Regions from separate parts of the Pseudomonas sp. Q12-87 genome, predicted to be linked through region 2. Evidence: predicted binding sites of a transcription regulator. Region 2 holds the regulator's gene; the other holds the start of a gene.
What was found. Region 2 encodes FliA, which starts transcription of late flagellar genes. Its sites were predicted from a motif close to CTAAAGTTTNNNNNNNNNNNGCCGNTAA; they were not measured.

Region 1 (7,351 bases), on a different contig from region 2:
GAACACGCCGCCAACCTGCAACAGGCCAGCGAATCGTTCAAAAGCTATCGTGCCGCGGTCAGCCAATTCCAAGACGCCCAGACCGCCAGCGCGGCCGCCATCCAGCGCATGTCCGATTTGGGGGTTGTGCTACGTGGCGCCAGCCGGGATCTCACCCTGTCCCAGACGGCCGTGCGTGACCATGACGCCGCCGAGGCCGAGATCATCCTGGTCTCGGCCGCCACGCTGGCGTTTCTGTTAGGCGTGATTGCCGCCCTGGCGATTACCCGGCAGATCGTCGGGCCGCTGGAGCAGACCCTCAAGGTCGCCGAGCATATAGCGGCAGGCGACCTGACCCATAACCTCAGCTCCGAGCGGCGCGACGAGCTGGGCCAACTGCAACGTGCCATGCAGGGCATGACCGTGGGGCTGCGGCAGTTGATCGGCGGCATCAGCGAAGGCGTCACGCAAATCGCCAGCGCCGCCGAACAACTCTCCGCCGTTACCGAACAGACCAGCGCCGGGGTCAACAGCCAGAAAGTGGAAACCGACCAGGTCGCCACCGCCATGCATGAAATGACCGCCACGGTGCAGGAAGTGGCGCGCAATGCCGAGCAAGCGAGCGAAGCCACTACCGCCGCGGACCAACAGGCGCGCGAGGGCGAAAAGGTGGTCGGCGAAGCCATCGCCCAGATCGAGCGCCTCTCCAACGCGGTGGGCGATTCCACCGAAGCCATGGGCCACCTCAAGCGCGAAAGCGACAAGATCGGCAGCGTGCTGGACGTGATCAAGTCCGTCGCCCAGCAAACCAACCTGTTGGCCCTCAACGCCGCCATCGAAGCAGCCCGGGCCGGTGAAGCCGGGCGTGGGTTTGCGGTGGTGGCCGACGAAGTCCGCAGCCTGGCCCAGCGCACCCAGAAGTCCACCGAAGAGATCGAGCAACTGGTCCTAAGCTTGCAGACCGGTACCGAACAGGTCGCGACCAGCCTGGACAACAGCCGCAACCTGACCGACAGCAGCGTAGAGCTGACCCGCCGCGCCGGTGGCTCGTTGGGAAACATCACCCGCACCGTCTCGGCCATCCAGTCGATGAACCAACAGATCGCCGCCGCGGCCGAGCAGCAGAGCGCCGTGGCCGAAGAGATCAACCGCAGCGTCGTGAACGTGCGCGATGTGTCGGAACAAACCGCCGCCTCCAGCGAAGAAACCGCCGCCTCCAGTGCTGAACTGGCGCGTTTGGGGGCGCATTTGCAGACGCTGGTGGGTCGCTTCAGGGTCTAGAGACCCGTAGAGCAAGTCAATCCCCGTGGCGAGGGGAGCTTGCTCCCGCTTGGGCGCGCAGCGGCCACCCGTCGCGCCGGATTGCAACCCATTCGCAGCCACGCAATAACAGGCTCGCCAAGGAAGTCCTGCCGACCAACGCCCTACAGATCACAGCCAAATGGTCGATACGTTTTCTACAAAACCTATAAAAAGGCTCGAGGGACATATCATGTTCAGTTGGCTGACCGAAAAGCTGGGAAACGTAAGCGTCAATCGCAAACTGGGCTTTGGTTTTGGCCTCGTCTTGCTCCTCACCCTCCTGAGCACCTTCGCCGGCTGGAACAGCCTGAGCAGCGTGATCAGCCGCGCCGACAAACAGGCTTCCATCGCCAGTCTCAATGAGTTGGCCAAGGACCTGCGAGTCGCCAGTCTCGACTATGAAATGCGGCGCGGCGAACAAGGGCCGACAGCCGTCAACGAGTTCATGGGCAAGCTTCAGGAGAGCATCCAAGCTGCCCTCAAACGGTTTGTGCGTCCGGCGGATCAGGAGTTGCTGAATCAGCAACTGGCTAACCTCGATGAATACAAACGCGCCTTTACCGACCTGACACAAGCGACGCAGAACCGCGAATCGGCCCGATCCAAGCTTGGCGCCAACGCCGACAACGCCGTCGCCAAAGTGGCAAGCGTCGAAAATGCCTTGCGACAAGGCGACAGCGTCCCGCAATTCGACAGCGTGGTCGAGCTGAGCAAATTGCTCCAGCAAGCGCGCTACCAAGTTCGTGGCTACACCTATAGCGGCAAGGCCGATGCCGAGCAGCCAGCGCTGGATGCCATCGATAATGTCTTGAAAAACCTCGAAAGCCTGCCGGGCAAGCTCCCGGAACACACTTCCAACCTGCAACAAGCCACCGAATCGATGAAGGCTTATCGCGCGGCCGTCAGTCAGTTCCGCGAGTCGCAGGTTGCCAGCACCTCAGCCCTCAAGAAAATGCTCGATCAGGATGCCCGCCTCAATGAGCTGAACAGTAATTTGACTGCCTCACAGATTGAGAAACGCAACGAGGAGACGGATCAAGCGAAACAAACACTGATCGTCGTCACCGTCCTGGCGCTGGCGTTTGGCCTGATGGCCGCATGGATTATTACCCGGCAGATCGTTGTTCCCCTGCAACAGACCCTGGTTGCCGTCGAACGTGTCGCCTCCGGGGACCTGAGCCACAACCTGGTGGTCACCCGTCGTGACGAAATGGGCCAATTGCAAGGCAGCCTGCAGCGAATGGTGATCAGCCTGCGGCAACTGATCGGAGGTATCAGCGACGGCGTCACGCAAATCGCCAGCGCCGCCGAACAGCTTTCGACCGTCACCGAGCAGACCAGTGCCGGGGTCAACAGCCAGAAAGTGGAGACCGACCAGGTTGCCACGGCCATGCACGAAATGACCGCCACGGTGCAGGAAGTGGCGCGTAACGCCGAGGAAGCCTCCGAAGCCGCCGTCGCGGCGGACCAGCAGGCGCGTGAAGGCGAAAAAGTAGTCGGCGAAGCCATCGTCCAGATCGAGCGCCTGTCCAAGGAAGTGGGCAATTCCACCGAAGCCATGGGCCATCTCAAACGCGAGAGCGACAAGATTGGTAGCGTGCTGGACGTGATCAAGTCCGTCGCCCAGCAAACCAACCTGCTGGCCCTCAACGCCGCCATCGAAGCGGCCCGGGCCGGTGAGGCCGGGCGTGGTTTCGCGGTGGTGGCCGACGAAGTTCGCAGCCTGGCCCAGCGTACCCAGAAGTCCACCGAAGAGATCGAGGAGCTGATCCTCGGCCTGCAATCGGGCACCGAACAGGTGGCGACCACCCTGGACAACAGCCGCAACCTGACCGACAGCAGCGTCGAACTGACCCGCCGCGCCGGCGGCTCGCTGGAAAATATCACCCGTACCGTCTCGGCGATCCAGGCGATGAACCAACAGATCGCCGCCGCCGCCGAGCAGCAGAGTGCCGTGGCCGAAGAGATCAACCGCAGCGTGGTAAACGTGCGCGATGTGTCCGAACAGACTGCCGCCTCCAGTGAGGAAACGGCTGCGTCCAGTGCTGAACTGGCGCGACTGGGGGTGCATTTGCAAACGCTGGTAGGACGCTTCAAGGTCTAACTTTAAAAACACGCATACTTGGCCCAACGGTGCATCTGACGCCTATTTCCTTTAGATCCGTACCAACCGGCCGATATAACTCCCAGCATATAAATTCAACGCTGCAGGAGTAACGGTATGTTCCGATGGCTGGGTAACGTTGGCGTCAACCGCAAACTAGGTTTCGGCTTCGGCCTGGTGCTCTTCCTGACCGTGATGATCGCCTTCACCGGTTGGAGCGGCTTGGGTAACGTGATCAGCCGTGGCGACAAGCTGGGCTTCATTGCCAGCCTGAACGATTTGAGCAAGGACCTGCTCCAGGCCAGCGACGACTACAACACCACCCGTGGTGAAAAAGGACCGCAACAGGTCAATGACCTGTTGGGCAAGCTCGACGCCGGGCTGAAGACCGCTCGCCAGTTGATCGAACAACCGGCCGATGTGGCCCTGATCGACCAGGAACTGGCCGCAGTCGCTGAATACAAGAGCGCTTTCGCCATGATGGCCCAGGCCACCGTCAACCGCGAAGATGCCCGCAGCAAACTCGGCGCCAGCGCCGACAACGCCGTGGCCCGCGTTGGCGATGTGGAACAGGCACTGCTGCAAGGCGGCGATATCGCGCTGTTCAATAGCGTGGTGACCCTGAGCAAGGCTGTTCAGCAGGCGCGCTATCAGGTCCGCGGCTACACCTACAGCGGTAAGAGCGAAGCGCAGCAACCGGCGATCGTGGCCATCGACACGGTCCTCAAGCTGCTCGCACGCCTACCGGACCAATTGCCCGAGGAGCACGCCGCCAACCTGCAACAGGCTAGCGACTCGTTCAATCTCTATCGCGCGGCGGTCGCCCAGTTCCGTGACTCGCAGATCGAGAATGGTGCCGCACTCCAACGCATGACCGAGCAAGGCCAGGTGCTGATTGACGCCAGCCAGAAGCTGACCGTGTCGCAGACGGCTGTGCGTGATCATGATGCTGCCCAGGCCAAGACTGTCTTGATCACAGCCGCCGCGCTGGCCCTGTTGTTCGGCGTCATCGCGGCCCTGCTCATCACCGGACAGATCGTCGGCCCGCTCGGCGAGACCTTGAAGGTGGCTGAACGCGTAGCCGCAGGCGACCTGACCCACAACCTCACCTCCGACCGCCGCGACGAGCTTGGCCAGCTACAACGCGCCATGCAGAGCATGACCGTGGGTCTGCGGCAATTGATCGGCGGCATCAGCGAAGGCGTCACGCAAATCGCCAGCGCGGCCGAACAACTCTCCGCCGTTACCGAACAGACCAGCGCCGGGGTCAACAGCCAGAAGGTGGAAACCGACCAAGTCGCCACCGCCATGCACGAGATGACCGCCACGGTGCAAGAAGTGGCGCGCAATGCCGAGGAGGCTTCCGAAGCGGCCGTCGCGGCAGACCAGCAGGCCCGCGAAGGCGAAAAAGTGGTCGGCGAAGCCATTGCCCAAATCGAACGCCTGGCCCTCGAAGTGGGTAATTCCACCGCAGCAATGGGCGACCTGAAGCGCGAAAGCGACAAGATCGGCAGCGTGCTGGACGTGATCAAGTCCGTGGCCCAGCAAACCAACCTGCTGGCCCTCAACGCCGCCATCGAAGCAGCCCGGGCCGGTGAAGCCGGGCGAGGTTTCGCGGTAGTGGCCGACGAGGTCCGGAGCCTGGCCCAACGCACCCAGAAGTCCACCGAAGAAATCGAAGAACTGATTGTCGGCCTGCAGTCGGGCACTGAGCAGGTCGCGGCCATCATGGATAACAGCCGTAGCCTGACTGACAACAGTGTCGAACTGACCCGTCGGGCGGGTGGTTCACTGGAAAACATCACCCGCACGGTCTCGGCCATTCAGTCGATGAACCAACAGATCGCCGCGGCGGCCGAGCAGCAGAGTTCGGTGGCTGAGGAGATCAATCGTAGTGTGCTGAATGTGCGTGATGTGTCGGAGCAGACGGCGTCGTCCAGCGAGGAAACGGCCGCTTCGAGTGCTGAGCTGGCGCGGTTGGGGGGGCATTTGCAGGCGTTGGTGGGGCGGTTTCGGGTTTGATGCCTGAGGGGGCGGCTCACACCGTGGCGAGGGAGCTTGCTCCCGCTGGGTGACGCAGTCGCCCTTTTGGTATTGTGTGTATATCCGTTTCTGCGGTGACGGCGAACTTGGTTTCGCCCTTACGGCGACTCACTTTCGAAAAGCGCGAAAGTAAGCAAAGCGCTTCTGCCCCACCACTCGGTGCCTCGCCTAGGCTCGGCATGCCCTCACTCCGGCATTGCTCCGTGGGCCCGCCGCGAAGGGCCATCCATGGCCCAGCGCGGCTAACCCGGCATCCATGCCGGGTTGCCCACTGCGCAATGCCTGCGTTCGGCCAGCGTGGTTAACGGGGCGCCCGAGATCAACGTCCACCGCGAGGCGGCCTAGTAGCCGACCTGGTTCTTGATGGGGACCGCATTCCTCCTGTGGGAGCGGGCTTGCCCGCGAAGAGGCCGGCACATCCAACATCATCGCAAACTGACACACCGCCATCGCGAGCGAGCTTGCTCCCACATTCAACCTCCAGGGAAAACAAAATTCATGTCCAACACAGCCCCCCTGTGGGAGCGAGCTTGCTCGCGATGAGGCCGGCAGCCCAACATCTATGTGACTGAACCACCGCCTTCGCGAGCAAGCCCGCTCCCACAGTTGGATCGGGGTACACCCGCAAGAGACAGGCCGGCTACTGGCGCCTTCGCGGGCAAGCCCGCTCCACAGGAGAAACACAGTCCCACCCAAACCAGGTCGGCTACTAGGCCGCCTCGCGGCGGACGTTGATTTCGGCGCCCCGTTAACCACGCTGGCCGAACGCAGGCATTGTGGAGTGGGCATCCCGGCATGGATGCCGGGATAGCCGCGCTGGGCCATGGATGGCCCTTCGCGGCGGCCCACGGAGCAATGCCGGAGTGAGGGCATGCCGAGCCTAGGCGAGGCACCGAGTGGTGGGGCAAAAAGCGCTTTGGTTACTTTCGCGCTTTTCGAAAGTGACCCGCTGTAAGAGCCAGCCCTTTCAAGGTCTTTTGATTTTAGCTGCCTTGAGCACCCGATCCGTTGACACGTGGGCATTCGCGGCTTTGCCTTCCAGCCACTCCTTTGACTTGGGCACTTTCGGGCCTCGTTTGCTCTTGGCGACCGCTTTGGGCTGGATATTTCGAGCGAGTGCAAGCAGGTACTGAGTCAGTCCTGCAGCGGGGATCGGGATGCATAGATATTCTGGCAAGGCTATTTGCATCCCCTCGTAACCGCTGCGTACCTGTACCGTTAGGTGATAAATCGATGCTTCCCAATCGTCGGGCAGGGTCTGGCGATGAGCCTGCTCGACGCTGCGTTTGAGCACGGCCAGAACGTTGTAAGCCAACACGGCCGACGCAAATCCCAGCAGGGCTGCTTTAGGGTTGCCCAAGGTTTCGATTTCACTGTCCAACACCGCTTCCAGGCGCTGGAACATCCCTTCGATGCTCCAGCGACGGCGGTACAAATCGGCGATTTGCTCAGCACTGATAGAGTCGGGCAAGTTGCTCCAGAACAGCAGCGTGGTATCGCCGGATTCGGTGGGTTTTTGCAGGTTCAGTTCGACTCGTCGCCACTGGCGTCCACCTTTTACTTCGATGATTTGCTCGCGCACGCTGCCTGCCGCGACCGCGACAGGCACCTGCCAGACGCTTTCCTTAAGCAGGCGTGGATGTTTGCTCTGTTCGCGAATGATGAACGAGGCCCCGGTATCTTCGCAGGCCTCCATGACCGGGAGCGTGCAGTAGAGTCGGTCAGCCATCCACAGTTGTCCCGTACAGGCCTTTTCCAGCAAGGGCAGCACGCTGACGCGCTCGCTGGCATAGGCATCTTCACAAGGCTGAAGATCAACGACCTGATCCAGGTCGGGGTCGTAAACCACAACGGAAAAACCAGGCCGGGCGGCGCCGCGTTCACGGCGCAAAGCGCCCAGACGCTTTTCGCTGGAAGGCAGGT
Region 2 (7,351 bases):
AGGTTAAAGCAATCCGACTCGCTGAGCCGGTCCGCCGCGTCCTTGTCCATCAGGCCTTTCTTCACGGCGATACCGCGCAGGACATCAGCGTCCATGCCCTTGCCGTCATCGGAGATGGACAACAGGATGTGGTCGCCTTCCTGTTCAGCCGACAGGATGACCTTGCCGCTGCGGGGCTTGCCCATCGCTTCGCGGTCAGCCGGCTCTTCGATACCGTGGTCGACCGAGTTGCGCACCAAGTGGACCAATGGGTCGGCCAGGGCCTCGACAAGGTTCTTGTCCAGGTCGGTCTCTTCGCCCACCAGTTCCAGATTGATTTCTTTCTTGAGCTGGCGAGCCAGGTCACGAACCAGGCGCGGGAAGCGCCCGAAGACTTTCTTGATCGGCTGCATCCGCGTCTTCATGACGGCGGTCTGCAGGTCGGCCGTGACCACGTCGAGGTTCGACACGGCCTTGGACATGGCTTCGTCCTGGCTGTTGAGGCCCAGGCGAACCAGGCGGTTACGCACCAGCACCAGTTCGCCGACCATGTTCATGATCTCGTCCAGGCGCGCAGTGTCGACCCGCACAGTGGTCTCGGCTTCGCTGGCGGGTTTTTCCGCCGGCGCAGCCGCAGGGGCACGGGCCGGCGCCGGGGCAGCTGCAGCGGCAGGCTTGGGGGCCTCGGCTTTCGGCTCCGGTGCCTTGGCGGCGGGTTTAGGCGCTGCCTTGGCCGCGGGTGCGACGGTGGCGGCGGGCGCAACAGAAGCCGTACCGACTTCGCTGAACTTGCCTTTGCCGTGCAGCTCGTCGAGCAGCGACTCGAATTCGTGGTCGCTGATCAGGTCGCTGCCGGCCGCAGCAGCGGCAGGCTTGGCCGGAGTCGGCGCGGAAGCGATGGCCGAATCCAGCGCGTCAACGGCAAAGGTGCCCTTGCCGTGCAACTGATCGAGCAGCGCTTCGAATTCATCATCGGTGATGTCGGAGTTGTCGCCGGCCGCTTTCGGCGCGGCTGGGGTCGCCGGGGCTGCCGCAGGAACGACGGCATCGACCGCGAACTGGCCCTTGCCATGCAACTGATCGAGCAGTGACTCGAACTCAGCGTCGGTGATTTCATCGCTGCCAGCAGCAGAGGCCGCCGGCGCAGCAGGGGCGACAGGAGCGGCTGGTGCCTCGGCCTCGGCCTTGACGGCGTTCAGCGAGTCCAGCAGTTGTTCGAATTCATTATCGGTGATGTCACCCGATGCTTCGGCGACCGGTTCTTCAACGATCGTCTCGACCACCGGTGCGGCGTCAGCCGATTGCGGCTCGGCCAGGCGCGACAGCGCGGCAAGCAACTCAGGGGTGGCCGGGGTAATCGGCGAGCGCTCACGCACTTCGCTGAACATGCTGTTGACCGCATCCAGCGCTTCAAGCACCACGTCCATCAATTCCGAATCGACGCGTCGCTCACCCTTGCGCAGGATGTCGAACACGTTTTCGGCAATGTGGCAGCACTCCACCAGCTCATTGAGCTGGAGGAAGCCGGCGCCTCCTTTTACAGTGTGGAAACCGCGAAAAATTGCATTGAGCAGATCTGCATCATCCGGTCGGCTTTCCAGCTCGACCAGTTGCTCAGACAGTTGCTCTAGAATCTCGCCGGCCTCAACCAGGAAATCCTGAAGGATCTCTTCATCGGCGCCGAAGCTCATTAGTGGCTGCTCCTAAAACAGGGCTAAAACTCAGAATCCAAGGCTGGACAGCAAATCGTCCACATCGTCCTGACCGGACATAACGTCTTCTCTTTTATCGGCATGAATCTGCGGACCTTCACCCTGAGAGAGATGTTTTTGTGGATCTTTTTCAGCAAGTATCGCTTCACGGTCGTGTTCGATGCCTGCAAAGCGGTCGACCTGGCTGGCCATCAACACCAGTTTGAGCAGATTGCTTTCCACTTCGGTGACCAGTTGGGTCACACGCTTGATTACCTGGCCTGTCAGGTCCTGATAGTCCTGGGCCAGCAGAATGTCATTGAGGTTGCTCGCCACCGCACGGTTCTCGGTGCTGCTGCGCGTCAGGAAACCGTCGACTCGACGGGCCAGTTCGCGAAACTCCTCGGCACCCACTTCGCGGCGCATGAAGCGGCCCCAGTCGGTGCTCAGGGCCTGGGCTTCTTCGCTCAGTCCATTGACCAACGGGGTAGCGCTTTCCACCAGGTCCATGGTGCGGTTGGCCGCGGCCTCGGTGAGCTTGACCACATAACCCAGGCGCTCGGTGGCGTCAGTGATCTGCGAGACTTCCTCGGCCTGCGGCATGTGCGGGTCGATCTGGAAATTGACGATCGCACTGTGCAGTTCACGGGTGAGCTTGCCGACTTCCTGGTACAGACCACGATCGCGGGTCTGGTTGAGCTCATGAATCATTTGAACCGCATCACCGAAGCGGCCCTTTTCAAGGCTGTCGACCAGTTCGCGGGCATGTTTTTTCAGGGTCGATTCGAAATCGCCCATTGAAGATTCGTTATCCATAGCTCCCCCGTGGCGCCGTTAACCGATGCGTTCAAAGATTTTTTCGATCTTCTCTTTCAACGCCTGGGCCGTGAAGGGTTTGACCACGTAGCCGTTCACACCGGCCTGGGCCGCTTCGATGATCTGCTCGCGCTTGGCTTCGGCGGTGACCATCAGCACCGGGAGGTGCTTGAGTTTTTCATCGGCGCGCACGTGGCGCAGCAAGTCGATACCGGTCATGCCGGGCATGTTCCAGTCAGTCACCAGAAAGTCGATGCTCCCGCTGTTGAGGACCGGGATGGCAGTAGTGCCATCGTCGGCCTCGACCGTGTTGGTGAACCCAAGGTCACGCAACAGGTTCTTAATGATCCGCCGCATCGTTGAGAAGTCATCAACGATGAGGATTTTCATGTTCTTGTCCAATTCGACCTCCAAGCAGTCTTAAACGCGTCCAGCACCTGAACGCGCCATTTCAATCAATCCGGCACAACACTCGACAACGGTACGGAGCACAACGAATGACGACTGGTACGGCGCACGCCATACCTGTCTTGCCATGTCTCCACACTGCCTGTCAGCGCGCTCGCCACTCCCCCAAACGCCCCCGCAAACGGGCCGCGCACTGGCTGTGTAACTGGCTGACCCGCGATTCGCTGACCCCCAGGACTTCACCGATTTCCTTGAGGTTCAGCTCTTCGTCGTAGTACAGCGCCAAGACCAGTCGCTCACGCTCCGGCAAATTGGCAATCGCATCCGCCAGCGCGCTCTGGAAACGCTCATCTTCCAGGTCACGCGACGGCTCCATGTGAGCACTCGCGCCGTCCTCGTGCAGTCCTTCGTGTTCGCCGTCCTGCAACAGGTCGTCGAAACTGAACAGGCGACTGCCCAAGGTATCGTTCAAAATCCCGTAATAATCATCGAGACTTAACTGGAGTTCGGCCGCAACCTCGTGATCTTTAGCGTCACGCCCGGTTTTAGCTTCAATTGCACGAATGGCATCACTGACCATGCGGGTATTGCGATGCACCGAACGCGGTGCCCAATCACCCTTGCGGACTTCATCGAGCATTGCGCCGCGAATGCGGATACCGGCATAGGTCTCGAAACTGGCACCCTTGCTCGCGTCATATTTGTTCGACACTTCAAGCAAACCGATCATGCCCGCCTGGATCAAGTCCTCGACCTGGACACTGGCCGGCAACCGGGCCAGCAAGTGATAGGCGATGCGCTTGACCAGGGGCGCGTAACGCTCGATCAGTTCGTATTGGGCGTCCCGTGCCGATTTCTTGTAGAGATGGTTGTAACCGCTGGCTGTCATAACACGGGCCCTGCTGTTTGTTGCACGAGACGCTCGACGAAAAATTCCAGATGCCCGCGTGGGTTGGCCGGCAGTGGCCAGGTATCGACCTTCTGGGCGATTGCCTTGAACGCCAGCGCGCATTTGGAACGTGGAAAGGCTTCATAGACGGCACGTTGCTTCTGGACAGCCTTACGTACGCTTTCGTCGTAAGGCACGGCGCCGACGTATTGTAGGGCGACGTCCAGGAAGCGATCCGTGACCTTTGTCAACTTGGCGAACAGGTTGCGTCCTTCCTGAGGGCTCTGGGCCATGTTGGCCAGGACACGGAAGCGGTTCATGCCGTAGTCGCGGTTCAATAACTTGATCAGGGCATAGGCGTCGGTGATGGACGTCGGCTCGTCGCAGACCACCAGCAATACCTCCTGGGCGGCGCGGACGAAACTGACGACCGAGTCGCCGATGCCGGCTGCGGTGTCGATCACCAGCACATCGAGGTTGTCCCCGATGTCGCTGAAGGCCTGGATCAGGCCCGCGTGCTGGGCCGGGGTCAGGTGAACCATGCTCTGGGTGCCGGAGGCTGCCGGCACGATGCGAATCCCGCCGGGCCCTTGCAAGAGCACATCGCGAAGTTCGCAACGGCCTTCGATGACGTCCGCCAGGGTGCGCTTGGGTGTGAGCCCCAGCAGCACGTCGACGTTCGCCAGGCCCAGGTCGGCGTCCAGCAGCATGACCCGTCGGCCAAGCTCTGCCAGAGCCAGGGACAAGTTCACTGACACGTTAGTCTTCCCGACGCCACCTTTGCCGCCGGTCACCGCGATCACCTGTACGGGATGCATGCTGCCCATGTTCGTTCTTTACCTTGTCTTACTTAGACGGAGGCCACATTACTGGCTGCGCGTTCACATACGGAACAATGCATGGCAGACCATCGATGTAGGTACAAAAAATATTCATGATTACCTCAGCCGACCTGCTTGGTCGGGCTGTGGTAGATATCAGCGAACATGTCAGCCATGGCTTCTTCGCTGGGTTCTTCCTGCATTTGCACACTCACGGCACGGCTGACCAGTTGATGACGGCGCGGCAGATGCAAATCATCCGGGATCCGCGGCCCGTCGGTCAGGTAAGCCACCGGCAGTTCATGGCCGATCGCCAGGCTCAACACCTCGCCCAGGCTTGCCGTTTCATCCAGCTTAGTCAGGATGCAGCCGGCCAGCCCGCAGCGCTTGTAGCTGTGGTATGCGGCGGTTAGAACCTGTTTCTGGCTGGTGGTTGCCAACACGAGATAATTTTTCGACTTGATACCACGCCCGGCCAGGCTTTCAAGCTGCATGCGCAGGGCCGGATCGCTGGCTTGCAGGCCGGCGGTATCGATCAGCACGACGCGCTTGCGCAGCAATGGCTCCAGCGCCTGGGCCAGGGATTGGCCCGGATCCACATGGGTCACCGACACATTGAGGATCCGGCCCAGGGTCTTGAGTTGCTCCTGGGCACCGATGCGGAAACTGTCCATGCTCACCAGGGCGATGCTCTGGGCGCCGTACTTGAGAACATAACGGGCGGCGAGCTTGGCCAAGGTGGTGGTCTTGCCCATGCCGGCAGGACCGACCATGGCAATCACACCGCCCTCTTCCAGCGGCTCGACTTCCGGTGTGGCAATCATGCGTGCCAGGTGCGCCAGCAACATGCGCCAGGCCTGGCGAGGCTCTTCGATGCCGTTGATCAGCGCCAGCAGGTCCCGGGACAACGGGCCGGACAGGCCGATGCGTTGCAGGCGACGCCACAGGTTGGCCTGGGCCGGACGGCTGCCTTGCAGCTGGTTCCAGGCCAGGGAGCCCAATTGAACTTCCATCAGTTCACGCAGGCTGTTGAGTTCGAAGCGCATCGAGTCCAGGGCACGCGGGTCGACACCACGGGCTGGCGCGGCCTGGGCCGGTGCAGCGCGACGCGGTTCGGCCGGGGCCGGTTCGATGAGTGGTTCAGCTGCGGTCAGCGGCAGGCCGGCGGTGAGCGGCTGGCCAGCGAACAATTGACGATTGGTGCCGGCAGCCTCGCCTTCACTGCTGCGCAGGCTCAATTCGGCCTGGGCGCTGGCGATGCGCGACTGGGTCTTGCGCAGCTCGTCCTCGAGTTCCATGTTCGGAACCCGCGGGGCCAGCGCCGACAATTTGTAATCCAGAGCCGCCGTCAGCTCGACACCGCCAGCGATCCGGCGATTGCCGATGATGGCTGCTTCAGCGCCCAGCTCGTCACGAACCAGCTTCATGGCCTGACGCATATCGGCGGCGAAAAAACGCTTCACTTGCATAAACCACTACCTCAGCCGTTGGGCCCTACTGTCGCAACGATGGTCACTTGCTTGTTGTCCGGTATTTCCTGGTACGCCAGCACGTGCAGCCCCGGGACCGCGAGGCGCCCGAATCGCGAGAGCATCGCGCGAATCGGACCGGCCACCAGCAGGATCACCGGTTGGCCTTGCATCTCTTGCCGTTGGGCTGCGTCGATCAGCGAACGCTGCAGCTTCTCGGCCATGCTTGGCTCCAGCAGGACACCCTCTTCCGAGCCTTGTCCTGCCTTCTGAAGACTATTGAGCAATATCTGTTCCAACCTTGGTTCCAGAGTGATCACAGGCAGCTCGGACTCAGTGCCTACAATGCTTTGGACGATTGCGCGGGAGACGCCGACGCGCACCGCCGCCACCATAGCGGCGGTATCTTGACTCTTGGAAGCGTTGTTGGCGATGGCTTCGGCGATGCTGCGGATGTCGCGCACCGGCACTTGCTCGGCCAGCAGCGCCTGAAGAATCTTGAGCAGTTGCGACAGCGAAAGCACACCCGGCACCAATTCTTCGGCCAGTTTCGGCGAGCCCTTGGCCAGTACTTGCAGCAATTGCTGGACTTCTTCGTGGCCAATCAGCTCGCTGGAGTGCTTGTAGAGGATCTGGTTCAAATGGGTTGCCACCACGGTACTGGCGTCCACTACGGTATAGCCGAGGGACTGGGCCTGGGCCCGCTGGCTGATTTCGATCCACACCGCTTCCAGGCCGAAAGCCGGATCCTTGGCGGTGATGCCGTTGAGCGTGCCGTAGACCTGCCCCGGGTTGATCGCCAGCTCGCGGTCCGGGTAGATCTCGGCCTCGGCCAGGATCACCCCCATCAGCGTCAGGCGATAGGCGCTCGGCGCCAGGTCGAGGTTGTCGCGGATATGGACCGTGGGCATCAGGAACCCCAGATCCTGGGACAGCTTCTTGCGCACGCCCTTGATCCGCGCCAGCAACTGGCCGCCCTGGTTGCGGTCGACCAAAGGAATCAGGCGGTAGCCGACTTCCAGGCCAATCATGTCGATCGGCGTCACGTCGTCCCAGCCCAGTTCCTTGGTTTCCATGGCGCGAGCCGGCGAAGGCAACAATTCCTGCTGACGCTTGACCTCTTGCAGGGCCTGGAGCTTCTGCATGTTCTGCTTCTTCCAGAACAGGTAGGCGCCGCCCGCCGCAACGGCGGCCATGGTCAGGAAGGAAACGTGTGGCATGCCCGGCACCAGGCCCATCACCGCCATCAGGCCGGCCGCAACGGCCAGGGCCTTGGGC

Region 1: a site for FliA is predicted at 3,435-3,462, ahead of AD663_RS26025 (methyl-accepting chemotaxis protein). Genes of this name have one in related genera too.

What each region holds. Positions count from the first base shown of each region.
Region 1 is NZ_LHVI01000036.1:9,004-16,354, forward strand. It holds gene AD663_RS26015 (methyl-accepting chemotaxis protein) at 1-1,260, shown strand, start outside; partial or broken gene AD663_RS29750 (methyl-accepting chemotaxis protein) at 1,472-2,530, shown strand; gene AD663_RS29755 (methyl-accepting chemotaxis protein) at 2,672-3,385, shown strand; gene AD663_RS26025 (methyl-accepting chemotaxis protein) at 3,503-5,407, shown strand; gene AD663_RS26030 (IS4 family transposase) at 6,396-7,351, opposite strand, start outside.
Region 2 is NZ_LHVI01000024.1:181,902-189,252, forward strand. It holds gene AD663_RS19165 (chemotaxis protein CheA) at 1-1,670, opposite strand, end outside; gene AD663_RS19170 (protein phosphatase CheZ) at 1,701-2,486, opposite strand; gene AD663_RS19175 (chemotaxis response regulator CheY) at 2,505-2,876, opposite strand; gene fliA (RNA polymerase sigma factor FliA) at 3,040-3,783, opposite strand; gene fleN (flagellar synthesis regulator FleN) at 3,780-4,610, opposite strand; gene flhF (flagellar biosynthesis protein FlhF) at 4,727-6,073, opposite strand; gene flhA (flagellar biosynthesis protein FlhA) at 6,085-7,351, opposite strand, start outside.